DNA from 2 places in the Lactococcus muris genome. Region 2 is predicted to be linked to the other one. Evidence: predicted binding sites of a transcription regulator. Region 2 holds the regulator's gene; the other holds the start of a gene.

Region 1 (15,251 bases), on a different contig from region 2:
TCAAATTGAAAGTCTCTTTCCTAAAAATCTAGCTTATCTTGCAGACACTACAGCCATCCTCCTGATTATTTTAGTTCTAAGTTTATTAATTTGGACTGTAGTTGAACTTTATAGAGGCAACAGAAAACTCACCCTTCTTCATCAGAAACTGTCTGATTTTAAGAACAAGTGAGGGAAGCTTGGTTACTCACTAAGGAGTCTAACCTACACAAAAACTATAAAAATGGAACCGCACGGTTAAGGAGCGATTCCATTTTTTTATTTTTAATTTGAGATAACTATAGCGCTTCATGCATGCGGATAGCGCGTAATGCAGGAAGAATCCCCAACAGTGTTATGACAATCATAAAAAGAGACATCCCTATATTTCCATAAATTGCTGACAGAGATACCAGCAGGCCTGAAAGAACCGCGGCTACAGGTTGAGTCACAGAAAATGCTCCTGTATATGTTCCGACATGCTCTCCTTCCATAAGATCTGCCCTTAAAGACTGAGAAAATGGTATAAGAATCATTTCACCTAGAGTTACCACTACTGCGGCAACAACTTCCCAGATCAGGTTATCTCCCAAAAAGGCAATAATAAATCCCAGTCCCTGTATAAGAATACCTAATCCTATACCTGTACGGCGTGACCAGTTTCTCGTTAAATGATTTATCCTCCCCATGAAAAGAATGATGATCAATGTATTAATCAAAAGAAACATGGTCAACATTCTTTGGCCATAAATTTCTACTCCAAAAATTCTTGTGGACAAAAAACTATCGCTAAGATGTACGGGTAAGTAATAATCAACTTGATTAAATATCATCGAAATAAAGACCGAAGCAAAAAGGTAGTACATAAAAATATGGTCTTTTGCTACAAAAAAATATGCTTGAATAATATTGGGTGTTTTCGTCTTACTTTGTTGTTGCGAATCAAAAGATTCCTCAATCCAAAAAAAGATTACGATAAAGCTCAAAATTTCTTCAACAGTGATAGCGAGTAAAAGCCAAACCAGATAGTCTCTAAAGAACCATGCAGAAAGACCAGAACCTATCATGATTGCAAAATTAATCACCCAGTATTGGATACTATAAACTGTTCTTCGATTTTCACTGGTCGTTAAGTCAACAATCATAGCTTGGCTTGCTGTGTTAAAAAAACCAAAGCCAAAATTCTCAATTAAAAATCCAAGAAAGGTGAGCCAGGGATTAAAATAAAAACTAGAGTTAGAAAAAGTAGCTAGGGCTGCTCCTACTGCTGTAAGTGCTGTCGCGAATAACATCACTGGACGTCTTCCTTTCATATCCGTCAAATGTCCAGCATAAAGTCCCACTAAAAAAACTACAATGGAACTTATGATAAGGAGTAAACCTGTAACTCCTGCCCCCATATACTTATTGTAATAAATAGTCATTGAGCCCCCCACTGTGCTAAAGCAGAGGGTCCCTAAAAAATTCATCAGCAGACGAATCCTTATCGCCGGATGAAGTTTCCAAAATTCTTTCATATTTTCCTTTTCTCCCTTGATAAAAAGTGAACACAAAAAGACCTTCTTCTGGTTATTACAGCCGTATAGCTCAAACCTAGTCAGAAAGTCCTTGCTCTCGAAATTTACTTTTTCTTTATGAAAACCAGAGTGCAATTTCCCGCTCAGCAGATTCAGGGGAGTCTGATCCATGAACAATGTTTTCAATCGCTTTGCCTTTTTCAGGTGATTGCGCAAAGTTTCCACGAATAGTCCCAGGTTGAGCTTGTGCGGGGTTAGTCGCGCCCATCATTGCACGCCAACAAGATATAGCTTCTACACCAGATATTACGCCAACAACAAGAGGACCAGAAGTCATGTAATTACGAAGATTGGGATAAAAATCTTTATCCACCAAGGCCTCATAGTGTTTGTCTATCAGAGACTCATCTGGAGCGGTGCGTAGCTCTAATCTATCCAGCTGTAAACCGCGTTGTTCAATACGTTTCAAGACTTCACCCACCAAGCCACGTCGAACGCCGTCGGGCTTAATAATAAAGAATGTTTTTTCCATGATAGACTCCTTCTCGTATCCTATATTGACTACATTTTACCTCTAAAGACTATAAATTGTCAAGAATTATCTGGAAATTTAGGGAATAAGCTATTGCTTTGACAAGTTTTCTCAGGGAACACAACGTCAGGGAAGTCGTTCAAAAAAGTTTTTATACTATAGGGAATACTTTTTGCTGCATGAAAAAAGCCCGAAATGCTCGGACTTCTTCCTTTATTTTAATTATTGATTATTCTGAGATAGGCAAGATATCAAAGTCTACTTTATTGTCAATAAGTTTAACTAAAACTTTAGTTTTAGGTGGAATCTTGCCTGCAATGATTAATTTAGCAAGAGGATTTTCGATAACCTTCGTCAGATAACGTTTTAATGGACGTGCACCATAGGCAGGTTCATAAGCATTTTCAGCAATCCATGTTTTCACTTCTTCGCTAAGTTCAAGTTCGACGGACATGTCTTCAAGACGTTGTGTCAATTGGCTGGTCATCTTCACAATAATATTTTTGATGTTATCCAATGACAGTGGTTTAAAGAGAATAGTGTCATCAATACGGTTGAGAAATTCTGGTTTGAAGTGCATACGCAACTGCTTCATCACTTCTTCAGTTGTTTCTTCAGAGATTTCGCCTTTATCACCAACATTATCAAGCAAATATTGTGAACCAACATTTGATGTCATAATCAAGACAGTGTTCTTAAAGTCAACCAAGACACCTTTCGAATCAGTCAAACGACCATCATCCAGAACTTGCAAAAGAATATTGAAAACATCTGGATGCGCCTTCTCAATTTCATCAAGCAGGATAATCGTATAAGGATTGCGGCGAACAGCTTCAGTCAATTGTCCCCCTTCATCATGACCGACATATCCCGGAGGAGCTCCAACAAGGCGTGAAACGCTATGCTTTTCCATATACTCACTCATATCAATCCGAACCATATGTTCTTCGGAGTCGAATAGATTTTCAGCTAAAGCTTTAGCCAGTTCTGTTTTACCAACACCAGTTGGACCTAAAAAGAGGAATGAACCTAGAGGACGGTTAGGATCCTGGATTCCTGCACGCGCACGAATAATCGCATCGGACACAGCTTCTACCGCTTCATCTTGCCCAACAACACGTTGGTGCAAGGTGTCTGGCAGATGAAGCAGCTTTTCACGTTCCCCTGCCACTAGTTTCGTTACAGGAATCCCTGTCATACGACCAACCACTTCAGCAATTTGCTCTTCAGTAACAGATTCTTGTACCAGACTGAGATCATCTGATTTTGCTTTACTTTCAAGGTCTTTCAGTGATTTTTCGATTTCAGGAATTTTACCATAGCGCAATGCAGCCGCTTTTTCAAAATCGCCATCGTTTTGTGCTTCTTCAAGTTCATGACGGGCACGTTCCAGTTCATTTCTTTTTTCAGAAATATTACCGATTTCCTTCTTTTCAGCTTCCCATTGTGCCTTAAGCTGGTTGTTTTCTTCACGTAATTCAGCAATCTCTTCACGGATAATATTCAAACGTTTCTTAGAAGCATCATCATTTTCTTTTTTAAGCGCTGCTTCTTCGATTTCCAATTGCATGAGACGACGATTGGCTTGGTCGAGCTCTGTAGGTAAAGAGTTCATTTCGACACGAATAGTTGCGCTGGCTTCATCCACCAAGTCAATCGCTTTATCAGGAAGAAAACGGTCTGTAATATAGCGGTTTGAAAGCGTTGCTGCGGCAACTAAGGCATTATCATGAATGGTTACACCGTGGTGAATTTCAAAACGTTCTTTCAAACCACGAAGGATAGAAATTGTATCTTCAACTGTTGGCTCTGTAACCAAGACTTTTTGGAAACGGCGTTCCAAAGCCTTGTCAGTTTCCATATATTTCCGGTATTCATCCAAAGTTGTAGCACCGATAAGATGGAGTTCTCCCCGAGCAAGCATTGGCTTCAAAAGGTTACCAGCATCCATTGAACCTTCCGTTTTACCTGCTCCTACAATGGTGTGCAACTCGTCAATAAAGAGGATAATCTGACCGTCTGATTTTTTAACTTCATTCAGTACAGCTTTCAGACGTTCTTCAAACTCACCACGGTATTTGGCACCGGCAATAAGCGCACCCATATCAAGTGAAAAGACCGTTTTATCTTTTAGATTTTCTGGAACGTCTTTTCGTACGATACGTTGAGCAAGTCCTTCAACGATAGCTGTTTTACCAACACCAGGCTCACCGATAAGTACGGGATTGTTTTTTGTCTTGCGTGACAAGACACGAATAATATCACGAATTTCTTCGTCACGTCCGATGACGGGGTCTTGTTTGCCTGCTTTTACCTGAGCAACAAGATCAACGCCATATTTTTCAAGTGCTTTGTATGTATCTTCTGCGTTTTGATTTGTCACTTTATCACCTCCACGTAAGTTTTCAATTGCTAATTTTGTTTTTTCCTTATTAAGTCCATGGCTGACTAAATATTTTGTTAAAGGATTTTTCTTTAAGTCAAAAAGTGCTAGCAGTACAATCTCCGTTGAAAGGTACTCGTCTCCCATTTCCTTAGCAATCTTATCTGCTGCACTAAAAAGGCTAAAAAGATCTGAGCTTATGTTTTGACCATAAGTAATGTTACTTCCTTCAACAGAAGAAATTTTATCTATTTCATTTTCAATAATTTTTGTAAATTCATCAATATTGATGCCTAGATCTTTGTAAAAATTATAAGCAAAACTATTGGGTTCTACAAAGATTCGCCATAAATGTGGAATTTCGATCACTTGATGATGGCGAGTTTGCGCAATTTGTTGCGCTTCATAAAGTGATTTTTGCATACTTGTTGTCATTTTTTCGATGTCCATAATGCACCTCGATTCATTTCATATTAATATAGTAATTTTCTCATTTTTCTTACTACCTCTTAATTATACCCCTTTGGTCAGTAAAGGTCAAACATTTTGTTCGCTATTTTCTATGTAAAAATAAAAAGGATTTTTCAAGAAAACCCCTTTTTATTTTTGAAAAACACTGATGCGTTGTCCAACATAATTTTCCTCAAGAGCAATATTAATCATCGCTTTAGCGTAGTCCGCATAACTGATAATACTTTCGTCCTTGGCATTCAATGTGAGTTCTTCACCAGCAACAACATAGTCCCCTGTCTTTTCTCCCTCTGGTCGGAAGTCAATTGCTGGACTCACGTAAGTCCACTTAACATTATCTCGTTTTCTTAGTGCCGCCAAAGATTCAGCCATAGCGGCAGCCAAAGGTTTAAAAGCTTCTGGAAAGTTCTCTGACTGATAAAGTTGAAGGCTATGTTCTGGATTAAGATACAAACTTCCTGCACCACCGACAACCAGCAATCGTTTGTCTGTATTTTCCACTAAATCTGCAAGATGCTGAACCGAAGCTGTATGCTGTTCAAGACTGTCTTCAGCCCAAATACCAAAAGCATCAATAATAACATCAAAATCTTTGACATCTTCTTTAGTCAAATCAAATAAGTCTTTTTCCAGTACTGACTGAGCTGCTGTTTTGTTCTCGCTCCTGACAATAGCTGTGACATCTATTCCTCTATCTGTTGCCTCTTGTACAATTAGACGGCCAACTTTGCCATTTGCTGCAACTACTGCTAATTTCATAAATTAACCTCCACTATCATTTTCGTTGTAATTCCTTTTGTTACAAGTTAATTTTATATAAGCCTACAGAAAAAGTCAATTATTCAGTTTTTTTAAGGATTTATCGCTATACAATGCTCAATATCCCTAAGAACTTCCTGCAGACCTATCGTTTTCATTTGTTCTTCCATGGCGTTTTGAATCATGTCGAGTTTAACATCAAGAACCTGATGAATATTTTTCCCCACAGAACAATCTAAGTTAGGATGTTCATGAAAATGAAAAAGACCTTTTTGACTCACAGCCTCAACTGCTTCATAAACATCAAATAAACTTATTTCTTCGATCGGCTTTGCAATTCTTGTCCCTCCACTTCCTCGAACCACTGTTACCAGTTCTTTGGCTTTTAATTGTTGAAGTACTTTTCTGATGATGACTGGATTGACATTGATACTGCTTGCCAGAAAATCGCTGGTTATCTTGCGCTCTCCTTCATATGTATGGATACAAGCAAAAATATGAAGAGCAATGGTAAAGCGGCTTGATATTTGCATTTTTTCTCCTTAAACGCTTGACTTACTTTAAGTATAATTCTCCTCTCTGAGAATGTCAATAATAAAACAATTGCATCAATTTCCCACTCTTTAAACAAAATAAGTTATAATTAAGTTATCAGAAAAGAAAGGGGTATTAAAATGTTTTCTGAAAATTTTTCAAAAAGGCTACGTAAAAATGTCGGAATAAACGGCTTAATTTCAACACTTATTGGCTTGCTTATTCTCTTCTGGCCAGGGCGTACAGCGCAGGTAGGAACTGTTTTGATTGGAATTTCTTTTATTTTAATCGGGATTTTTTATCTTGTTTCTATTTTCTCACTGATGAATGAAAATTTTTGGTCTAGATTTGGACATTTTCTTTTAGGAACAATTTACGTGATTGCAGGACTGTTTTCATTGATTAATCTAGCAGCTGCTACAGCCACTTTATTTATTATTATCGGAATTTTAGTGGGCTTTACTTGGATAACAGAAGGCTTTGTATCTTTTAGTTATGTGCCTTATTCACCCTCTAAACCGTGGACTATTCTCTCTGGGGTTTTAAGTGTAGTTGCAGGTTTCATGCTTTTGCTTACGCCACTATGGGGTGCAATAGCACTTTGGACGCTCCTCGGTATAGTTATACTTGTCCTTGGTATCTTTAAGCTCGTTCATTACTTTACATGGTAATTATAAAAAAAGGAATCGCTAATGTTTAAGCGGTTCCTTTTTTTATGCTTTATTCTCGTCTTTTGCAGTTTATGACTCAATGCTTTTTTAAAAATCTGCTTGCTTTCTCTTACGGGTCATAAGCATTGATAGTATTCCGGTTCCGAGTAAAATAATCGCTGAAATATAGTAAGGGAAAAAGTGATTAATGTCAAACATCATCCCTGCCGCCAGCGGCCCTAAAATATTGCCAAAGCTTGTAAAGGTTGAATTCAAACCATTGATTGCTCCTTGCTGATCCCCTGCATGCTTTGAAAGATAAGTTGTTACTGCAGGTCTGAACAAATCAAAGGCAAGGAAAACAACAAAAGTTGATAAGGCAACAGTTATCCTATTTCCTGTAAAGGCGATAATAGCAATAAAGAGAGCACTTGCAAAGAAAGTCAAATGAATCAGATGCATTTCACCAATCTTTTCGACAATCCAATCAAAGAGGAAAAGTTGGAAGAAAAGAGCAAGAATACCACTGACAGTGATTATCAAAGCAATTTCACTCATTGTGAAACCGAAATTAATCGTTGCCATGATGCTATAAATCGACTCGAAAGCTTGTAATCCAAATGAGGAAATTAAAATAACAACGAAAAGCGATGTAAACATTGGATTTTTAAGAATATCCAGAAACGAAGATTGAGTTGCTTCGGGGTTAATATCCATCGTTTTCTCAGACTCTTTAAGCACAGTCATACTTAAGATAAAGCCCACAAATGCTAATAAGGCGGCCACATAAAAAGGTACCCGTATCCCGAATTTTGCTATAAATCCACCTACACCAGGACCAATAATAAATCCACCGCTAATTGCTGCTGAAACTTTCCCCATCGCCTTGGCACGCTCAGCTACTGTTGTCAAATCTGCAACATAGGCTGTCACGGAAGGCATAAGTAAGGCAGCTGCAATACCGCCTAATGCGCGTGAAATATAGAATACGGCTTTGACTTGTGCTAAGCCAAATAAAAGCTCCGAAAAGGAAAAGATAATCATCCCCAAGGCAATCAACTTTTTCCGTCCAACCTTGTCTGATAAGTAACCTGCAGCAGGTGATGCAATCAATTGAGCAATTGCAAAAATCGAAATCATCATCCCCATGGTTGTTCCTGAAAAATGCATTTGCTCTTTTAATGGTGGTAAAACAGGAATAACAAGGCCCACTCCTAAGAAGACCAGCAGTAGGTTGGAAATCGCTAGATTGATCATCCATTTTTTGTTTTTCATAAAGTTACACCCCCAATCATCCGATAAAAAGACAGATTCAAAAAATTGAAGCCGTCTTTTTAACTTATTTCATTTACTAATACTCATCTATTCTATCATATTATACAACAAAATAAAAAAGTATCGCATTTGTCATTCTGGTGTTTTGGCTAAAATGTCAGACTTTTACTTATGAGGAAAATACTTCTGGGAATAAATAACTTAAAACATCCATTGTAACGCGCCTCCCTTTCCCCTTAAGCGGGTATAAATGAAACAACATTGCTGGGTTAAAGTTCGCCTCAATGATGCTGTAATCAGATGCAGACTCATCTGTGAGCGACTCAATTAAAATATCGATTCCTGTAATATTCACTTGCAATACTCGGGCAGCTTGTTCAGCAATCGTTTTGTAAGCTTCGGGCATTTCATCAGTCATATCAATTGAATCACCACCAGTAGAGATATTTGAATTTTCTCGAAGATTTACTCTCACTCCTTTTTCAGGTATACTTTGCTCTGTATAGCCTTGCACCTCAAGCATTAGTTTTTCTGTTTCAGTGATTTGTATTTTTTCCAGAGGGTAGCGATGATCAATTCCTCGTAAAGGATTTTCATTTTTTGATTCTACCAGTTGCGCAATAGTCGATAAGCCATCACCGATAACATGTGCTGCATCTCGTCGAAGAACAGCTCTTGTTTTACCGTCAAGCACAAAGAAACGATATTCCGTTCCAGTCACAAATGTTTCAACAATAACTTCCTTATCTTCATGAAAAGCAATATCTAGCGCTTTTCTAAATTGTGCTTCCGTTGCTGGTTGCTTAAATATAGAAATGCCCAAGCCATAGTTTGTTGATTTTGGCTTAATGACGATAGCCTTGTCTTTAAAAAGCGGATAAGCTGCCAAGGCCGTTGAATGTTCCCTAAACTCATGTCCTTTAGGCGTTTTCAGATGTGCACGATCCAGTAACTTTTTCGTTACCACCTTATTTTCCATGATGGCATAGGCTACCATAGAGTCCTTGGAAGTCATATTTCCTTTTTCAACAATCTCTGTATGTGACTTGTATGTGAGAGAAACCATCTGATCTTGAGCGTCTAAGACTTCTACTTTTAGTCCTTTCTGAATCGCATCAAACAATAAGTTTTGAGTAGAGAGCTCTAAGTCAGTGAACCCTGCCAGCTGAAAGGGATGTTGATAGGTCTTCTTGCGATAATCCCTTGCTAATTCTAAGGCAAAATTTGCGTTTTCTTGATAAGCCAACTCCATTTGACCTGCTATTGTCATTTCTGGCTTTTCCAACATCTGAGCGAATTTGTCGATAATAATCTGATCTTCTTGTGAAAGATTGAGTGCTTGTGCAAAATGACGCATTTGTGAGAAAAACTGTTGTCCTTCTTCATAATAGCCTGTCTTTTCTAAGGGATGTTCCAAGGCAACGGTATCATTTATTTCATAACCCCGTCTCTGACTTACATCTGTACAATCTTCCTCGTCCATATAAATAAGATAAAGAACAAAGAGATGAATAAAACGGCTTGTATCCTCATCCATTGCTATACGGGCAAATGGATTCAGGTCAAAGTTCCGAAACTCTACATATTGAATTCCACTTTCCATAAGCTCTTCTGCACGTGTTCCACCACGTAAACGTACAGCAGAATAAAACTCTTTCATCTCTGACAATGAACCTGACTCAACGTAAGTCGACAGGTCATTATAGTACTTCTCCAAGCTCTGATAGCTGACAAAAATCTCCTGAGCATTGCGATAACCAAACTTTGAGTTTCTGATAGACCGCACAGGCTGATGAGGCACTTCTGCCTCATCGGTGAAAAATCCAAAATCTGCGCGTGGAGAAGCACCCAGACAATAAGTAATAATCCACATGTAACGCAAATATTGTCGAGCGAGTTTCATATATACTTCCGTCTTGAACTCTTGAAAGTCTCCGCTTCCCTGCTGCTCCCACATCGCTTGAAGCAGGACATCCGCAAATTCAAAATTATAATGGATACCAGATACCATCTGTTTACGTTTACTATACTTTGAGGCTAGGCCCTGACGATAAGCCACATCCTTTTCTTTTTCAAGCTCAGCCAATCTGATGTCATCTTCATTTTTTGGAAGTGCGGGAGGCATAGATTGCACCCAAAGTAGCTCCTCCTCTTCAAGAGAACGGATGATGACATCATGAAGGGCTTCCATGAATTGTAAGGCTTGCTTTGGATGACCAAAAACTGGAGTAATAGCTTCAATCTGTGTTTCTGAAAAATCAGTTTGAATATAGGGATGAAAGCTGCGTGCTCCTAAACACTTAGGATGAGACAAGGTACTCAGCTCTCCCGTTGAATCTATACGATGCCCTTCTCTTTCTAGGCCAAAATGTGCTTGAAAGAGATAAGGTCTTACTTTTGTACTTGATAATATTTTACGATAAGAAATAGCCATTTTTATTTCCATAGTTTCTATATTTTATTTTTAATATATTTATTAAAGTATTCATTGTTATTATACCATATTACTCCTCGTCACTGACCGAAATAAAATTGGTTTTTTATTTATTGTCCATTGTCTAGCGATACACTTTTCAGATAAATTTGTGTTGCTTGTGATTTAAATGCAGGTTTCAGCAGATTATTATTCTTTTCTCGTTCATTACTTACTTGGCCATACTTTAAATTCCTAAACATAAAAAGCTAATGAATTTCTAAATTTTGTTAAAATAAAAATAGACAGAAAGGAAGGATTTGTAGAAATCCATTAATATAAAAAATGAATAAAAAATTAGTTTTAGGTCTAGCCTTATTTTCTCTCACTTCTTTTGGGGTTTTGACCGCTTGCAGCAAAAAAGAAAACGTTAAGCCTGAGCCAAAAGAAATTATCGTGGCGACGAATGCGAACTCAAAGCCCAATACCTATATGGAAGGCAATAAATTGACAGGTTACGATATTGAGCTTGCACGTGCTGTTTTCAAAGAACTCCCTGAGTACAAATTGAAGTTTCAAGTGATTGATTTTAATTCCGTACTTTCTGGAATTGACAATGACCGTTTTCAAATGGCCGCAAATGCTCTTTCTTGGACACCTGAACGTGCAGAGAAATACAGTTATTCGCTTCCCTTATCCAAGTCCGCAACATCGGTAGCAGTTAAACCTGACTTGCACGTCAAATCATTGAGTGATTTAGCTGGTAAAACAACGGAAGTCTTGTCTGGTGTACAAGTCACAACGATGCTTGAAAACTGGAACAAGGAAAATCCAGAAAAAGCAATAAACTTAAAATATATGGATGCCAGCTATCCGTTAACTTCTTATGTTGCTGATGTTGACTCAGGCAAGAGTGATTTTGTGATTTACGACCAAATTTCACTCACACAAATTATCCAGCAACACGCTTATGATTTAAAAGTCGAGCCGATTGATTTAGGTGAGACAGATAAACATACGGGATTTAGCTATTTCATTTTTGGTAAGGAAAAAGAAGGCAGAGACCTTCAACAGAAAGTCGACAAAGCCTTGGTAAAACTTCAAGAGAATGGCACAATGAAAAAACTTTCTGAAAAATACCTCGGTGGCGATTTTACTCCTAGAGAGGAAGATATGAAAGATGAGAAAGATTAAAGACGCTACATATTGGGCAGAAAAAATACGTACTGGGCAAATCAGTGCTGCTGAATTACTTCAAAGTACTCAAAAAAAAGATTGAAGAAATCAATCCGAAATACAATGCCGTCGTTGCTTACGACTTGAATCAGGCTCAAACTGATTTATCAAAAACAGAAGACGGCTATTTCGCAGGCATTCCTTTTCCACTAAAGATGCTAGGTCAAGATCATGCAGGACTTCCGTCAACTTCGAGTTCCAAACTTTTTGAAGACAGTATGGCCCACTCAGACGACAACTTCGTCAAAGCTGCTCTTGACGCTGGCTTAACTCCCTTTGGACAAACAAATTCTCCTGAATTTGGCTTTAAAAATATTACGGATTCAGCTTTATATGGGGACACCCGTAATGTTTGGAATACAGCTTATTACTCTGGTGGCTCCTCTGGCGGTGCAGCTTCCGCTGTAGCTTCTGGCATCTTTCCCATGGCTGGCGCATCTGATGGCGGTGGGTCCATCCGTATCCCTGCTTCTTTTTCAGGACTTATTGGTTTGAAAATGACACGAGGACTTATGCCCCAAGGTCCAGGGAATTATCGAGGTTGGCAGGGGGCTGCAACCACAGGTGCTTTGACTGTTTCTGTGCGTGATACAGCCAGCTTTTTAGCAGAAATGCAACGTGTGCAAGAAGCCGACCCTTATCAAACTGAGTTACTGGATAAGGAAGCATTACATCATCTTACTGAACCCGAAAGGCCTTTAAATATTGCTTATTCCTTTGACTCTCCTGTCTCAGGAATATCAATTTCGGAGACCTCTAAGGCTGCACTTCAAAAAGCTGTCGACTTTCTAAAAAAACAAGGACACCAACTGATAGAGATTGCTTTTCCACTCAATGCCCGTCCTTTGATTCAAACTTACTATCAGATGAATGCTGCTGAAACATATGCCATGCTCAAACCATGGGAAATCGCTAATGACAGAAAGATAAACAACGGCGATGTAGAACCACTGACTTATGCTTTGTTAGAAGCCGGTCGCAATGCAGATGCTGCTTCTTATATTCAAGCTTTAAATCAGTGGGATAGCGCTTGTGCAACGTTTGATGAAGAAATTTTTAAAAATTTTGATTTCTTCTTAACACCGACAACAGCAAAAACAGCGCCCAAAATTGGCGAAGAGCTCATCCATCCTAACATTACGGAAAAAATGAAACACATGGAATTGTACGACTTCTCTGAACAAATCGCAACCATAGAGCAAGCATTTGAAAACTCCTTGGCTTTCACACCTTACAACTTCATCAGTAATCTCACAGGACAGCCCGCCCTATCCCTTCCAATTTACCTGGAAACAGCCACACATCTGCCGCAAGGTGTCCAAGTCTGGGGCAAGAAAAACTCCGAGATACTGATGCTAAGATTGGCTTTACAGTTTGAAAATAATGACCAGTTTATATTGCCTGAGTTTTATCGTAATTGATGACTGACAGGTATTTCATCAAACGCGAATACTGTATGAAGCAAGCTTCAACTTGTTTATCAATCTGATTGACCAATATATTTCAGGATTTTTTGATCAATAGTAAGCAGTCTAAAATCATCGACAAAGCACTCTTACAGCCTGTCAAAACTTCAAGTCAATTGCTTTCTTTAAACGTCTATCAGAAAAACGAAAATACTCTTTGCTTCTATCAAAAAGGAGGTTTTAAACTTGCAGCAGCAAGTCTTAATAGAGATAATAATGAGAAAGAGTTTTTGATGATTTGCGAAAACTAAAAAAATAGAAATGCTGGTATTGCAGCATTTCTATTTTTTATATTCATTTTTTTATAACTTTTAGTTCTTATTAACATAGTTTTCAATTTGTTTATCTGGAACAATCCAAGGAATCATACTTAAAATTGTCGCGATGAGTGCTATCTGAGCTACTGGAAGTAATATCGTTAGCACAATACCAACCAACAGAATCAAGATTGAAAAGGCTCCTTTCCAAACCCAACGCATTTCTTTCAATCTATAGTTTCTTGATCTAAAAATCTCATAGCTCAAGATATTGAAAATAATATCAATAAATAAGTTATTTACCGCATAAACAATCTCCGGTGTTTTTGATCCTGAAAACTCAGACAACCAATTTGTTGTGAAAGGGATGAAACTCATGAAAAATAAGAGCACGACGTTCCACCACAATATTCTTCCCGAAACTTGCTCTGCCAAATGAAAAAGATGGTGGTGATTGTTCCAATAAATAGCTAAAATATAAAAACTTGCAAAATAGGTCAAGAAAATAAAACCCATATCAAATAAATCCGACCAATTTGGCCCTTTCGGAATGCTCAAGTTTAATACCATCACGGTGATTAAAATTGCAACAATACCATCTGTAAATGCGGATAGACGTCCACTTGTCATTTTTTCTCTCCTTTACCTTTACCATTAAGATTACTTGTTTAATTCAAAATAAAGTGTAGCTACATTGCCTTGAAATTCACGTGATTTCCCCTCAATCTCAAGTTCCAGTACCTTGGCTGAATCCTCTAAGACTGGAATTTCACGATTTTGGAGTAAAATAAATTCTTCTGCACTGGCAAATTCTTTACTTTCTTGACGACCGTTAAGATGTTGAACTTTAATTTTCATGATCTTGTTCTTTCTTTTTCTCAAAATGAACGCCTTGCTTGTGATAGTAACGCAGAAGTTCTTGACGTCTTTCTTCATATCTCGGTGGGAGGGCAAAGCCACTTCCCAAATCTTGGATGGATTCATCCAGTGTAAATCCAGGCGTCAAGGTTGCAAACTCAATTCTTACCCCGCCTGGTTCTCTTAAATAGACTGACTGAAAATAGCCTCGGTCTGCATATAACTCTCTTTCATAACCAAAGGTTAGAGCTTTTTCCCAAATTTCATCCAAGTCTTTACTGGATGCTACAGCAAAAGCCAAATGATCGATTGAACCTCTCCCCCAGACTCGTGAAGGGGCTTTAGCTTGGGAAGCTAATAGCTGTATTCCCGTTTCACTCCCGACCATCTGTTGGAAAAATAACCGCGTAGCTTCTAAGTTTGAACTGTAGAGACGACTTCCCCACAGTCCAGTGATTTGATATGCAGCAGGAACATCTGACAATGCATTTATTCGTCCCTCTCTATTTGGCTCACCTTCCTCAATAAATTCAAGTAAAACATCATCAAAATCTTTTACTTCAAGTGAATAATCTCCACGCTGATAATCTAGCCCAAATTTTTTAAAGCGGGAAGTCCAAAAGTCCATAGCTCCCTTTGGAATCTTGAATTGAATGCCCGACAGATAACTTGTTCCCTCTTCTCGTTCCAAGTCAAATCGTCGGTCCGGAAAGAAAGTAACAACCGTTCCTGGTGTACCTCTGAAATCTCCATAATAAACATGGCGCATATAGATATTTCCTTGATTGATTGAATTTTTCACCAAGCGCAAGCCTAAAATATCAACATAAAAATGAAAATTTCGTTCAAAATCAGCTGTAAGTAATGATATATGGTGCAGTTTCATCTATCTTTCTCCTTTTATGTTTACAATTGTAAACA
Region 2 (15,251 bases):
TATGGTCCAAAAGGTTTGAAGGACTTTGTGATGACCGCTTTGCGCGTATCTGGTACACGTCTTGGTTATAGGATTAATTTTTATGAGCTTGATGAGGCTGGGAAAATCTTTGAAGATGATACTTTTGAAGTTTATGCAGACATCTTGGACCATACGATTTTTTGTCTAGGTTATCGTGTAGTTGAAAAAGACCGTGTAGGGGAACTTGATGCTGAGGCACTGAAAGCAGCCGGCTTGCCTTTTGGTCCGCTCTTTGGCAAAATTAAGAAGGGTGAAACAGTGGAGTACGAAGGGAAGGTGTTTCGACCTGAAGATTATATCGGAGCAGATAAACGTGGAAAAGTAGTGACGATACTGGGTGACACACGACGTACATCAAGTGCAGTGAGACTTGCTGCTGGTGCAGATCTCTTGGTTCATGAGGCGACTTATGAAGCGAAAGAGTCAAAAATGGCGCGACGTCATGGACACTCTACAGCAAAACAGGCAGCTGATGTTGCAAGAGAGGCAGCTGCCAATCGCTTGATATTAACGCACATTAGTGCACGTTATGTTGGTCCCTTGGTTGCGCAGCTTGCGCAAGAAGCAAGAGGCATTCACGAGAATTCCTATGTGGCAAAAGATTTTTATGAAGAAAAAATTGACTAGAAGAAATATCGTCATCACTGGAGCTAGCGGAGATATTGCCCAAGAGCTTATCCAACGTTTACAAAATGATAATCTTATCTTGATGAGCCGCTCTCTCCCTTATCCCGAAATTCCTGAAAGAGTAGATATTCTTATCAATAACGCGGGTTTTGGTGAATTTGAAGAACTGGAAAATCTTTCGGATGACCAGATTGAGGAGATGTTTAAGGTCAATACGCTGGACTTGATGAAGCTGACACGTGACTTGCAGCCCCAAACACAAGTCATCAACATTGCTTCAATGGCGGGAAAGTTACCTACAGCTAAGTCAACGGTATACGCCGCCTCAAAAGCAGCAGTTCTGGCTTTTTCAGATGCCTTACGTTTAGAAAAGCCCGAACTGATTGTTACCACAGTTAATACTGGGCCTGTCCGGACAAAGTTTCATAAGGACAATAGGGCTTATCTTGAAAAGGTAGGCAAAAATGCAATCAGTGCGGCATATGTTGCTTCTAAAATTGAAAAGGCGCTTGGAAAAAGGAAAAGGGAAATAAATCTCCCTGTTCAGCTTGCTGTCGTTGCAAAGCTACGTGCTCTTTTTCCAAGGAGTGTTGACTTTGTAGGCAGAAAATTTTTCAATTACAAATAAGTTTCTAAAAAAATAGTTGCAGATGAAGTGGAGGAAACTTGATTAAATCAAAATATATATGGGATGTCACTGAGTCGGAGTTGCCGGATGAGTTTCTTAAGTTAAGTAAGAAATATAAATTAGACAAGTTGGCAGCACAAATCTTATGGCAACGGGGGATAAGGGAAGAAAAGGAAGTCAAATCCTTTTTGAATCCAGACCTTCAAGACTTGCATGATCCGTTCTTATTGCATGATATGGACAAGGCGGTAAAGAGAATACTGAAGGCCGTTGAAAATGGTCAGAATATCTTAGTCTATGGAGATTATGATGCGGATGGCATGACGGCCAGTGCTGTGATGAAGACAGCTTTGGATGAATTAGGTGCGGAAGTTCAAGTTTATTTACCTAATCGCTTCACGGATGGTTATGGTCCGAACATTGATGTTTATAAGTATTTTATCCAAAACGAAGGCATTGACTTGATTATCACTGTGGATAATGGCGTGGCTGGACATGAAGCTATTTCTTATGCGCAAAGTCAAGGGATAGATGTCATCGTGACGGATCACCACAGTATGCCAGAAGAATTACCTGCCGCTTATGCTATCGTACACCCAGAGCATCCTGAATCAGAGTATCCATTCAAATATTTAGCGGGTGTTGGTGTGGCCTTTAAGATAGCGACAGCTCTCCTAGACTATATCCCCTCGGATATGCTGGATTTAGTAGCTATAGGAACTATTGCTGACATGGTCAGTCTTACAGATGAGAATAGAATTTTAGTCAGTCAAGGTCTTAAGGTATTAGCAAATACAGAGCGTGCGGGATTATTGGAGCTGATGAAGCTTTCAGAAACGAATTTTGATCAGATAAATGAGGAAACAATTGGCTTTCAAATTGCGCCTCGTCTTAACGCTCTTGGACGCTTGGCTGATCCCAATCCAGCGATTGAATTGTTGACAGGATGGGATGAAGAAATGTCAGCGGATATTGCTCAGATGATTGATGAGAAAAACAAGGAACGTAAGGCCATTGTTGAGACTATTTTCAATCAAGCAATAACCATGATGACAGACGAGCCTGTACAAATTCTTTATCATAAAGATTGGCACAAAGGTGTGCTGGGCATTGTTGCTGGACGTCTTCTTAACCAATTTCACAAACCAGTACTTCTTTTAGCTGAAGAAGAAGGTATCCTTCGAGGCTCTGCGCGCTCTACTGAGAGTTACAATATTTTTGAAGCTTTAGATGCACATCGGGATTTATTCATTGCTTTTGGCGGACATAAACAAGCAGCTGGCATGACTTTTTCTCTAGAGAATCTTGATGCGATTAAGCAAGTGATGCTTGACTTTATTGCGGAAAATGATATTGATATGTCAAAGAAGAGCACACTGGGCGTTCAGGGGAGACTTCAGTTTGAACAAATAAGTTTAGAAACGATTCACAGTTTGTCTAAGCTCGCTCCCTATGGTATGGACAATCCAAAACCTCATTTTCTTATTGAGAACTATAAAGTTGAGCAGGCGCGCAGCATGGGTAAAGACAACAGTCATTTGAAGCTAAAGCTAAACCAAAACGGACAGATGTTAGATGCTGTTTATTTTGGGCATGGTTCTGAAAGTCTGGAGTTTGAGCAAAGTGATACAGAGCTTGTGGCCAGCTTATCAAGCAATACTTGGAACGGCACAACAGCGGTTCAGCTTATGGTCGAAGACGCTAGAGTGAATGGCATAGAGCTTTTAGATATACGAAGCCGACAAATTGAATTACCTCAAAATACAGTACGTTTTGTCCATAATGAAGTGAAAAATGGTACAATGGAAGAAGTGCTTATTATTGAGGAAGCCCCAACAAACAAGCTCGCTTTATCTGTTTTGGCTAAATTAATACATGAGCAGGATTTTGCATTGATTTATTTTAAAAATAACATCAAGAAAAATTATTATTTGACAGGAGCAGGGACCCGTGAACAGTTTGCCCGTTTCTATAAAACGATTTATCAGTATCCGGAATTTGATGTGCGCTTTAAGTTGAAAAACTTGGCAAATTATTTAAAAATACCAGAAATCTTGTTGGTAAAAATGATTCAAATTTTTGAAGAATTGAACTTTGTGACGATTGAAGACGGCATGATGACTGTTAACAAAGCAGCGGAAAAACGGGATATCTCTGAGAGTGGTATTTATCAAGAACTCCAAGAAATTGTGAAATTTCAAGAGCTTTTTGCCTTATCGCCTGTCAAAGAAATCTATAAAAAATTAAAAGAGGAAAATGCAGATGCAACTTAAAGATTACATTGCAACGATTGAAAATTATCCAACCGAAGGTATCATTTTTCGTGATATCTCACCACTTATGGCTGATGGCAATGCCTACAACTATGCAGTGACAGAAATTGTGCAGTATGCACGTGATAAAGAAATTGACGTGATTGTTGGACCAGAGGCACGTGGATTTATCGTTGGCTGCCCAGTTGCTTTTGCACTTGGCGTAGGATTTGCCCCTGTTCGTAAACCAGGGAAGTTACCACGCGAGGTTATTTCAGCAGATTATGAAAAAGAATATGGGACAGATACTCTGACGATGCACGCAGACTCTATTAAGCCAGGGCAACGTGTTTTGATTGTTGATGACCTACTGGCAACAGGTGGGACGGTAAAAGCAACCATTGAGATGGTTGAACGTCTTGGAGGTATCGTTGTAGGCTGTGCCTTCTTTATCGAACTGGATGCACTCAAAGGGCGTGAAAAGCTTGGTGACTATGATTACAAAGTTTTGATGCATTACTAAAAGTTACTGAGAGACGGTTTTGGCTGGACTTTCATTGCTATTTTGATGTTTACTAAAACCTACACATGATGAACCGCGTTAAATCCGTTTACATATTGACAATGGCGCGAATTTAATATAATATAGAAAAAGAAAATCTGAAAGAGAGCACAAAAGTTTGAAAATTGAAGCATTAGAAGGACAAAAAATTGAAGAACTTTCAATGATTGAAGTTGCTCATGCAATTTTGGAACAGAACGGTGAAGAAATGGCTTTTGCTGAAATTTTGAACACAGTTCAAGATTACTTGAAGAAGTCCGATGATGAAATTAAAGCCACAATTGCACGCTTTTATACAGAAATGAATACAGATGGAAGTTTCATTCCACTAGGAAATAATGTTTGGGGCCTTCGCTCATGGTATGCTATTGATGAAATAGATGAGGAAGTAATCGCTCTTGATGAAATCGAGGACGAAGAAGAAAAAACAGCGAAAAAACGAACAAAAGTCAATGCATTTGGTATCGAAGATGAAGTGGATCCTGAAGATGAACACATTGATAAAGGCAATGAGACGGATGATCTAACTTATGACGATGAAAATCCAGACGATGAAAAAGACGAAGTTCAGGCGTATGATGCTGAGCTTGCAGAAGTGGAACTGGATAATGTGGATGAAGACGTTGAACTTGATGAAGAGGACGACGATGACGACGACAGTGACTCAGAAGAGAGCTAAAATATAAAAGAGTGAGGTCCCTGACCTCGCTTTTGTAAATATTACCTAACAAACTTGCGCTTTATCCTCTCTTTGATAGGACAAGCGTGATAAGGAGGATTAACCTTGGTAGATAAAGACACGGAGAAGTTTTCGCGAGAGAGTTTCAAAGAAAAAATCTTGCGTGAACTTGAAGAAGGAAATCGAGCGAATACGGATGGAACCTTTGAAAACTATGCGCGTAAATCTAACAAAGAGCTTTCTTCATCTCATAGTAGACGTTCTCGACGAGAACTGACTGATTTTTCAAATTTTAAACGTCCAACGACATTTAAGTTAACTGAAGAACTTGATAATCGTCAAACAAATAGTAAGAGAGAAACTTCGGAAGTTTTAGAAGGACCTGACAATACAGTTTCTGAAAGTGCTGTATCTAGAGAGGAACCTGACTTTGCAACGGTTCGAGCACAAATGCTTCAGTCCATGCGTGCGCAAGAATATCCAGAGCTTGAGACACAAGCCAACGGGGCTGGGCATGGTAGCTCTTCATCTGAAATGGTTGAAGGATTGGCTGCTAATGAAACAAAGGATAGTCCAAAGCTTCCAAAAACTCCAGAGTCACCTGAGAGTAGAGTTTCTGACAAAACTGTATCAGGGACAAAATCTGACTTTGAGACAGTTCGAGCACAGATGCTTCAGTCCATGCAAAAGCAAAGCTATTCAGAGTCTGAAGGACAGGTAAAGGTGCCTAGATATGGTGGTTCTTTATCTGAAATATCTGAAGGACTTAGTGTGCATGAAATAAAAGATAAGGTAGAAAGCTCAAAAGTTTCAGAAGCATCAGAGAGTATAGCTTCTGAAAAGCCTGTATCGGGGGCAAGCTCCGACTTTGCAGCAGTTCGAGCGCAGATGCTTCAGTCAATAAATGGACAAAGTTATTCAGAACCTGATGGCCATCCAAAAGGAACAGGTGCTGCTTCGTCAGAAGATTCAGAAGGAGAAGCGCCTACAGAGGAGATGCAAAGCAAGCGAAGAAGTCGCCGAGCGAAAGCAGAGAATTCCGAGAGACCTTCCAAAAAGTCTAAGCAATCAAAAGCTCCGAAGAAAGTTTCTTCTGGCAAGATTATTGCCATTATCGTAGCAGTTTTAGTCCTAGCGGCTGCGGGCACAGGCTTTTACGGATATAACTTTATCAAAGAAGGGGTGCAACCCCTGAATGCATCAGAAACAACGAAGCGGCCTGTTAATATTCCAGCGGGAGCGAGCAGCAAACAAATCGGTGACATCTTACAAAAAGAAGGCATTATTAAAAATGGAATGATCTTCCAGTATTATACGAAGTTTAAAAATTTCAGCGGTTTCAAGAGTGGTTATTACAATCTTGCACCAAGTATGAGTTTATCTGAAATCGCGACCCTTCTAGAACAGGGAGGAACGGAACATCCTGTGGAACCAACTCTGGGTAAAATTTTGATTCCAGAAGGTTATACATTGGAGCAAATTGCCCAAGCTGTTACTGTCAATTCAGACAGCAAGGATGAGAAAACTCCTTTTAGTAAAGAAGACTTCATGAAGGTGATTCAAGATCAAGCTTTCATCGAAAAAATGAAAAAAGAGTTTCCGAAACTTCTCGCAAGCTTGCCAGCAAAAGACAGTGGCGTGAAGTATCAGCTCGAAGGTTATCTCTTCCCAGCGACTTATGAATATACGAAGAAAACAACTGTTGAAAGTCTGATTCAGACAATGCTTTCATCAATGAATACCCAACTTGAACCACTCTACGATAAAATGGAAGCTGCAGGTCTTTCAGTTAATGAAACACTGAGTTTAGCAGGTATTGTTGAAAAGGAAGCAAGAAGTGATGATGACCGTCGCAATGTGGCGCAAGTCTTCTTTAACCGCAGGGATTTGGGCATGACCTTAGACTCAAATACAGGTATCTTCTACGCTGAAGGAAAACTTGGTAAGGATACTTCACTTGATCAGCAGGCTGCAATTAATACACAACTAGATTCGCCATTTAATACATACTTGTACCCTGGATTTGGTCCAGGACCAATCGTCAGTCCAAGTTTGTCGGCAATCAAAGCGGTATTAAATCCGACTGCGAATAACTATCTCTACTTTGTTGCAGATACAGAAGGGAAGATTTATTTTGCCCAGACACTTGAAGAGCAAAATATAAATGTTCAAAAGTATGTCAATGACGCGATTGCAGCAGGTAATTAATTAACTTAAAAAAGGATAAAAAAATGGTAGAAAAAACTTTCCCTATGACCAAAGAAGGTCTGGAAAAACTAGAACAAGAATTAGATAACCTTAAATTGGTAAAACGTCCAGAAGTTGTTGAGCGCATCAAAGTCGCCCGCAGCTACGGAGATCTCTCAGAAAATTCAGAATATGAAGCAGCAAAAGATGAGCAAGCTTTTATTGAGGGACGCATTTCTACAGTGGAAACAATGATTCGTTACGCTGAAATCGTGGACAACGCCAATATCGATAAGAATGAAGTTGCACTTGGTAAGGCTGTAGTTTTCCAAGAAGTAGGTGATGACGAGGAAGAAGAATATCAAATCGTTGGTACTGCTGAAGCAGACCCGTTTGCAGGAAAAATCTCGAATGAGTCACCAATCGCTCAGGCTTTGATTGGTCGTAAAGTAGGTGATGTTGTAAACATTCCATTACCTATGGGTGAAATCGAAGTCAAGATTGTGGATGTAAAATAAAAACTTATCTCTATAGGATGGGCGCTGAAAAATATTTGACATATTTTCTTAAATGAAATAAGCCGTTTAAAGATAAGTAAGTGCTGCTTGTATTTTGTATAAAAAGTCGAGAAAGATGATTTTCTCGACTTTTTCATCAGTCCTTCGAGGATACTTTTATTTATTAAGGAAGCTCCAACCACTATTTTTGGTAAAAAAGTAAAAAATTCGATATAATAGTCAATAAAGGTCAAAGATTGGAGGTTCTATGTCTGCTCAAAATACTTCAGATATTATCGAAGCTTATTTGCGAAAGCTGTTGGAAGAAGCACGTGAGATTGAGATTAAGCGTGCAGATTTAGCCAACCAATTTGATGTGGTGCCTTCGCAAATTAACTATGTTATTAAAACACGCTTCACACCGTCAAAAGGCTTTGATGTAGAGTCAAAACGGGGTGGCGGCGGTTATATAAAAATATTCAAATATCATTATTCAGCAAAACACGAGTTTCTGCTTGATTTGATTCAGAAGTTGCCAGAAAGTTTGACAGAGAGCATGGCTCAAGATGTTTTGCAACTTTTATTTGATGAAAATATTTTGACTGAACGAGAAGGCAATCTTCTCCTGTTGCTTCTGGTTGATAGTGATATTTCTAACAGTTGCAGAGCAAAAATGATGATAAAAATACTACAGAGATTGGATCGAGATGATGAAATTTAATGAAAAGGAATTTACACCGCAAGTCATGCGTGTACTTCAGAAGTCTATTGACTATGCCTATAAGTTTAACTATGCCTGGGTGGAAAGTTCGCACCTCTTGGCAGCATTGGCTGAAGTTCCCTCTTCATTGGCATTTACCCTATTAAATTCTGAGCAACTTGATTTAGAAGAGATGTTAATCGACATTGAGGACTTTTCAAGTCAAGTCAAAACAAAAAAATCAGAAATAAAATTTAGCCCAAGAGTAGAAAATATTATTGAGCAAGCAAAAGTTTTAGCACAAAACAACGATAAAAATCGTGTGGGAACGGAACATCTGTTGTACATGGTATTGGCTAACGAAGCGAGCTTTGCGGCACAACTTTTACGGGAGCAGAATATCAATACTGCAAATCTTCGAAAAAAACTGGAACAAAAAGCATATTTACGTGTTCCAGAACGTCGGAAAGCTGTAACACCGGCCTCAAAGAGAAATCTCTCAGGGAAAGTTTCAGAAACCACGACAACGCCCACATTGGACACGGTATCCACAGATTTAACCAAAGCTGCTCGTGAAGGCAGGCTTGATCCAATGATAGGAAGAACGCGTGAAGTGGAACGCCTTATCCATATTTTGAGTCGCCGTACTAAAAATAATCCTGTCTTAGTCGGAGAGCCTGGTGTAGGTAAATCTGCGATTATTGAAGGCTTTGCAACACGTGTGGTGCAGGGAGATGTGCCTGCTGATCTCCGGGGCAGCCGCATCATGGCTTTAAATATGGCCATGGTTGTTGCTGGTACGAAGTTCCGCGGTGAATTTGAGGATCGTTTAACAGCTATTGTGGATGAAGTAACCCATGATAAAAATGTTATTGTGTTTATTGATGAACTCCATACGATCATCGGAGCTGGTGGAGGAATGGACTCTGTAAATGATGCTTCAAATATTTTGAAGCCCGCACTCGCGCGTGGAGAATTTCAGCTTATTGGAGCAACGACTTATCAGGAATACCAGAAATATATCGAAAAGGACGAAGCTCTGGAGCGCCGCTTTGCGCGTATAAATGTCGAAGAACCGTCAGAAGACGAGACCATTGCCATTTTACAGGGGCTGAAAGAAAAATTTGAAGTTTATCATACAGTCAAGTTTGAGGATGGAGCCTTAGAGCGGGCAGTAAGTCTGAGTAACCGATACATGCCAAGTCGCCGTTTGCCAGACAAGGCCATTGATCTTCTTGATGAAGCGGCGGCAAAAGTCAAGATAACGCGTAAGACAAACCATAGTAAATTGGATGAATTAAAAGCAGAGCTGAAAGAAGAAGAAAGGAAGTTACAAGCTGCGGTTGTGTCTCTTGATATCCTCGAAGCACAAAAAATTGAAAAAAACACTCAGAAATTAGTCCGTAAGATTGATAATTTTCCGTTATCTGAAGAAGATATTCCCCTCGTTCAAGAAAGCGACGTTTATGCTGTTGTTTCAAATCTTACAGGGATTCCTCTACAACAAATGACGAAAACAGAAAGTGAGCGCTTGATTAATCTTGAAAAAGAGTTACACAAGCGGGTTGTTGGACAAGAAGAAGCCATAACAGCGGTGTCTCGCGCAATTCGGCGGGCACGTTCAGGAGTTGCTGATACGAGACGCCCTCTAGGGTCATTTATGTTCCTCGGTCCTACAGGTGTCGGTAAGACAGAGCTTGTCAAGGCCTTGGCTGAGAGCGTCTTTGGCAGTGAAGAAAACATGATTCGTGTAGACATGAGCGAATTTATGGAAAAGTTTTCCACTTCACGTTTGATTGGCGCTCCTCCGGGATATGTGGGATATGATGAAGGGGGTCAGCTCACAGAGCAGGTGCGTAATAAACCTTACTCGGTTATCTTACTTGATGAAATTGAAAAAGCCCATCCAGATATTTTCAACATTATGCTACAAATTTTGGATGATGGTTTTGTTACAGATACCAAGGGGCGCAAGGTTGATTTTCGTAATACAATTATCATCATGACCTCCAACCTTGGAGCGACAGCGCTTCGGGATGATAAAACAGTTGGTTTTGGTGCAAAAGCAATCGCAAAAGATTATACAGCTATGAAGGCTAGGATTATGGAAGAATTAAAGAAACACTACCGCCCTGAATTCCTTAATCGCATAGATGAAACAATTGTCTTCCATTCCCTCACGGAAAAAGAAATTGAACAAGTTGTGAAAATCATGAGTAAGTCGCTTGTTTCGCGCTTAAAAGAGCAAGATATTAAAGTGAGGTTTACACCATCTGCCTTAAAAGTCATCGCAGACAAAGGTTTTGACCCTGAGTATGGTGCACGCCCACTGCGTAAAGCGCTCCAACGAGAAGTTGAAGATCTCCTGAGTGAACAATTACTGACCGGAGATATTCAGCCAGGGAATACAGTGTCTATAGGTTCTTCTAATAAAAAAATTAGAATACATGTTATCGATTGACTTGAAAGCGATTATATATTATAATTAAATTAGAAATAAAGAAAGGACGGTTCTTAAGACTTGACTGTCCCGCAGATGCAAAAACAGTGAAGATTCACCAAAAGAGCCGTTAAGGTAAACTCTATGATCAAATATAATATCCGTGGTGAAAATTTTGAATTAACAGATTCAATCCGCTCATATGTTGAAGATAAGGTTGGAAAGCTTGAAAAATATTTCAACGATGGTCATGAAGTGACAGCCTATGTAAACCTCAAAGTATACTCAGATAAACGTTACAAAGCAGAAGTTACAGTTCCAGCTAAAAATGTAACTCTGCGTGCAGAAGATACAGCAACTGATATGTATGCAGCTATTGACTTTGTTGAGGAAAAATTAGAACGTCAAATTCGTAAGTACAAGACACGTGTGAACCGCAAGTCTAAAATCAATGTTCCTACAGGTCAAGCCTTTGGTGATGAGTTTGCTCCACTTGAAGAAGTTGAAGAAGTGAACGAAGAACAAGTAAAAATTGTCCGCACAAAGCATGTTTCTCTCAAGCCTATGGACTCAGAGGAAGCAGTTTTGCAAATGGATATGTTAGGACACGATTTCTATATCTTTACAGATGCTGATACAGACAGTACAAGTGTAGTTTACCGTCGTACAGATGGAAATATCGGTTTGATTGAAACAAACTAATCTTAGAAGTGAAGCGTTTCTATCAAGTAAAAGAGTCAAGCCTCAGGCTTGGCTTTTTGTATATTGGTAACTTTATATGATAAAATGAATTTTTTTCATATAAAAACTATAACAGATTGTCACAAAAATAAAACTGTACTAGTAAAGAAAGTGCAATCATCCGCGTATATCGCTTGAATTTAGTGAACTGTATGATATAATGAAAGAGTAATCTGAAACAGAAAGACCAAAGGAGATTTTCGATATGAAAACAGAAACTAAAGAAATCTTTGAGCAAGCCTGGGAAGGTTTTAAAGGAACAGACTGGCGTGATAAAGCGAGCGTAACACGCTTTGTTCAAGCCAACTATAAACCTTACGATGGAGACGAGAGTTTCCTTGAAGGCCCAACAGAACGTACGCTTAAAGTAAAAGACATCATTGAGACTACAAAAGCGCATTATGAAGAAGTAGGCTTCCCATTTGATACAGACCGTGTTTCTTCTATTCACAAAATCCCTGCAGGTTATGTAGACCCTGAAAATAAAGACCTTGAATTAATTTATGGTATGCAAAACAGCGAACTTTTCCGTCTGAACTTCATGCCAAAAGGTGGTCTTCGTGTAGCAGAAAAAATCTTGACAGAACATGGACTCAGTGTTGATCCTGAATTGCATGATATTTTGGATACAACAATGACTTCTGTAAATGATGGTATCTTCCGCGCTTATACATCAGCTATTCGTAAAGCGCGTCACGCACATACAGTAACTGGTTTGCCAGATGCTTACTCACGTGGACGTATCATTGGTGTTTACGCACGCCTTGCGCTTTATGGTGCAGACTATCTGATGAAAGAAAAAGCACGCGAGTGGGATGCAATCACTGAAATCAACGATGAAAACATTCGTCTTAAAGAAGAAATCAACATGCAATACCAAGCACTTGACCAAGTGGCTAAGTTTGGTGATCTTTATGGGCTTGATGTTCGCCGTCCAGCTTTGAACACGAAAGAAGCTATCCAATGGATCAATATTGCTTACATGGCTGTATGTCGTGTAATCAATGGTGCTGCAACTTCACTTGGTCGTGTGCCAATCGTTCTTGATATCTTTGCTGAACGTGACCTTGAACGGGGTACATTCACTGAAAAAGAAATTCAAGAATTCGTTGATGATTTCGTATTGAAACTCCGTACAATGAAGTTTGCGCGTGCTGCTGCCTATGATGAGCTATACTCTGGTGACCCAACATTCATCACAACATCTATGGCTGGTATGGGTAACGACGGTCGTCACCGTGTTACAAAAATGGACTACCGTTTCCTTAACACATTGGATACTATCGGTAACGCTCCAGAACCAAACTTGACTGTTCTTTGGTCTGATAAGTTACCACATGCCTTCAAACGCTATGCAATGTCAATGTCTCATAAACACTCTTCTATCCAATATGAAGGTGTTGAAACAATGGCTAAAGAAGGCTACGGCGAAATGTCTTGTATCTCATGCTGTGTATCACCACTTGATCCAGAAAATGAAAACGAACGTCACAACCTCCAATACTTTGGTGCGCGTGTCAACGTTCTGAAAGCAATGCTTACTGGTTTGAACGGTGGTTATGATGACGTTCATAAAGACTACAAAGTATTCGACATTGAACCTGTCACTGACGAAGTCCTTGACTACGATACAGTTATGGAAAACTTTGACAAATCATTGACTTGGTTGACAGATACTTATGTGGATGCAATGAACATCATTCACTATATGACGGATAAGTACAACTATGAAGCAGTGCAAATGGCCTTCTTGCCAACACGCGTTCGTGCCAACATGGGCTTCGGTATCTGTGGTTTCGCCAATACGGTTGACTCACTTTCAGCCATCAAATATGCTAAAGTTAAAACAATTCGTGATGAAAACGGCTATATCTACGATTACGAAGTTGAAGGTGACTTCCCACGTTATGGTGAAGACGATGATCGTGTAGACGATATCGCTAAACTTTTGATGAAGATGTACTACGAAAAATTAGCTTCACACAAACTTTACAAAAATGCTGAAGCTACAGTTTCACTCTTGACTATCACTTCAAACGTTGCTTACTCTAAACAGACAGGTAACTCACCAGTTCATAAAGGTGTATTCCTCAACGAAGACGGTTCAGTGAATAAGTCTAAAGTAGAATTCTTCTCACCAGGTGCTAACCCATCAAACAAATCACGTGGCGGATGGCTCCAAAACTTGAACTCACTGTCTAAACTTGACTTCGCACATGCAAACGACGGTATCTCATTGACAACCCAAGTTTCACCGCGTGCACTTGGTAAAACACGTGACGAACAAGTAGAGAATCTGGTTCAAATTCTTGATGGCTACTTTACTCAAGGTGGTCAACACGTTAACCTTAACGTTATGGACCTCAAAGATGTTTACGGCAAAATCATGGCTGGTGAAGACGTTATTGTCCGTATCTCTGGTTACTGTGTAAACACTAAATACCTTACACCAGAACAAAAACAAGAATTGACTGAACGTGTATTCCACGAAGTGCTTTCACAAGATGATAACGAAGTAATGCACACTTCTAATATTTAAAACAGTAAAAACAATTTATCTTTCAGATAAGTTGTTTTTTTTTTATATTCTTTCTAAAATAAGCAGGAAGGAAATCACTTTTACTAAAAAGTAGCTTCCTTGATTTTCCTGCTATAATTAGAGTCTAAAAATATCTAACTTGTTGAAAAGACTGTGAAAAACAAGCTTTCCAAAAAAAAGAAAAAATAAAATTCACAAAATGTACACAGAACAAGATGAGAGACAGAGTGCTCTTTTTTAAGGATTTAAATTTGGATGCGACAACGCGACACCCTAACTTTTGTTATAATTATGCAAAAAATAATTGTAGTATTGTAATAATATAAAACATGTGTTAGAATGTATACGAAAAGCAGGTGTTAAGAAAAAGTAACAATTTTTAAATATCTATGGAAGAATTGCGGATATAAATGATTGTGGACAAATGTACTTCAATGGCGGCACTTACGGTGCTCTGATTAAAGCGCGCTCCCCCGCTTCCTACTATACAAGCTCAGACAGTGGTTATCATGAAATGGCGTTTGCATCGTGGACTCCAAAATCGGGAACAAGCTATGAAGTATATAATAAATAGAATGAGGCATGTGATATGAAAAAAACTACTACATTACTTACTGTCACAGGAGTTTTATTATTATTATTGGGTGGAATATATATTAGGGCCGGTCATGAGAATAAAGTTCAAACAATTGCAGGCAGTGAATCAAAAACATCAATAAGTAAAGAAAGGAAGAAACGTCCAATTCCCTATAGAGATAACTATACTGTTCGAGGATGCATTGAAAAATTCCGCACATATAACAATTTTGAAAATGCAATTAAGGATTCAAGTTTTATGACTGATGATACCGTTGTTATTTTAGAACCAGACGTTAATCCTGCTGAAGCAGCATTGTGGGTTCCTGGAGATGGCATTTCACATTTGATTAATTTTAAGACAGGAGAAACAAGTAAACCAATTACTGATAAAGATCCTCGAGCAACAACAATAAAACATATAAAGGAAGCGTTAAAAGTTGTTGATGAAAATGGTAAATGAGAAAGAGGTTACTCATGGCAGACACAATGGTACTGCCAACACAGCGATGGTTGAACAAAACCTATGGACACATTCCTGAGTTTGACAAGTGTCCAGAAGACGGCAGGCAGAGTGGCGAGTTCAAGTCTTTTTGAGGAAAGACACTGTTGAAGAAACACAACCCAATGATATATCAGCATATAACATGCTATTAAACGTTTCTAATATTGTTGCGGAAGCTAGCGATGAGGTAAATTTGATTCGAATTTTTGAAACTTTTGCAAGTATGAATACTCAAACTCCTGATAACTACTCTCATACCATTGCCGCAGGAGGAATGATTGCAACATTTGGAGCAGT

Evidence for each region. Region 2 encodes CtsR, which represses protease genes until heat stress. Its sites were predicted from a motif close to TTGGTCAAAAAAGGTCAAANA; they were not measured.
Region 1: a site for CtsR is predicted at 4,935-4,955, ahead of clpB (ATP-dependent chaperone ClpB). Genes of this name have one in related genera too.

Annotation. Positions count from the first base shown of each region.
Region 1 covers NZ_BAAFQO010000014.1:45,549-60,799, forward strand. The annotation lists gene ACGHCK_RS08945 (Nramp family divalent metal transporter) at 1-172, shown strand, start outside; gene ACGHCK_RS08950 (MDR family MFS transporter) at 279-1,496, opposite strand; gene ndk (nucleoside-diphosphate kinase) at 1,612-2,028, opposite strand; gene clpB (ATP-dependent chaperone ClpB) at 2,258-4,861, opposite strand; gene ACGHCK_RS08965 (NAD(P)-dependent oxidoreductase) at 5,012-5,641, opposite strand; gene ACGHCK_RS08970 (Rrf2 family transcriptional regulator) at 5,734-6,174, opposite strand; gene ACGHCK_RS08975 (HdeD family acid-resistance protein) at 6,316-6,846, shown strand; gene ACGHCK_RS08980 (MFS transporter) at 6,934-8,100, opposite strand; gene gshAB (bifunctional glutamate--cysteine ligase GshA/glutathione synthetase GshB) at 8,270-10,534, opposite strand; gene ACGHCK_RS08990 (transporter substrate-binding domain-containing protein) at 10,859-11,707, shown strand; partial or broken gene ACGHCK_RS08995 (amidase family protein) at 11,694-13,170, shown strand; gene ACGHCK_RS09000 (TMEM175 family protein) at 13,527-14,102, opposite strand; gene ACGHCK_RS09005 (hypothetical protein) at 14,133-14,330, opposite strand; gene ACGHCK_RS09010 (VOC family protein) at 14,320-15,216, opposite strand.
Region 2 covers NZ_BAAFQO010000020.1:4,212-19,462, forward strand. The annotation lists gene rnz (ribonuclease Z) at 1-648, shown strand, start outside; gene ACGHCK_RS10185 (SDR family NAD(P)-dependent oxidoreductase) at 629-1,276, shown strand; gene recJ (single-stranded-DNA-specific exonuclease RecJ) at 1,315-3,549, shown strand; gene ACGHCK_RS10195 (adenine phosphoribosyltransferase) at 3,539-4,051, shown strand; gene rpoE (DNA-directed RNA polymerase subunit delta) at 4,209-4,769, shown strand; gene mltG (endolytic transglycosylase MltG) at 4,875-6,977, shown strand; gene greA (transcription elongation factor GreA) at 7,001-7,474, shown strand; gene ACGHCK_RS10215 (CtsR family transcriptional regulator) at 7,722-8,174, shown strand; gene ACGHCK_RS10220 (ATP-dependent Clp protease ATP-binding subunit) at 8,164-10,614, shown strand; gene hpf (ribosome hibernation-promoting factor, HPF/YfiA family) at 10,738-11,295, shown strand; gene pflB (formate C-acetyltransferase) at 11,540-13,873, shown strand; gene ACGHCK_RS10235 (hypothetical protein) at 14,463-14,912, shown strand; gene ACGHCK_RS10240 (hypothetical protein) at 15,043-15,251, shown strand, end outside.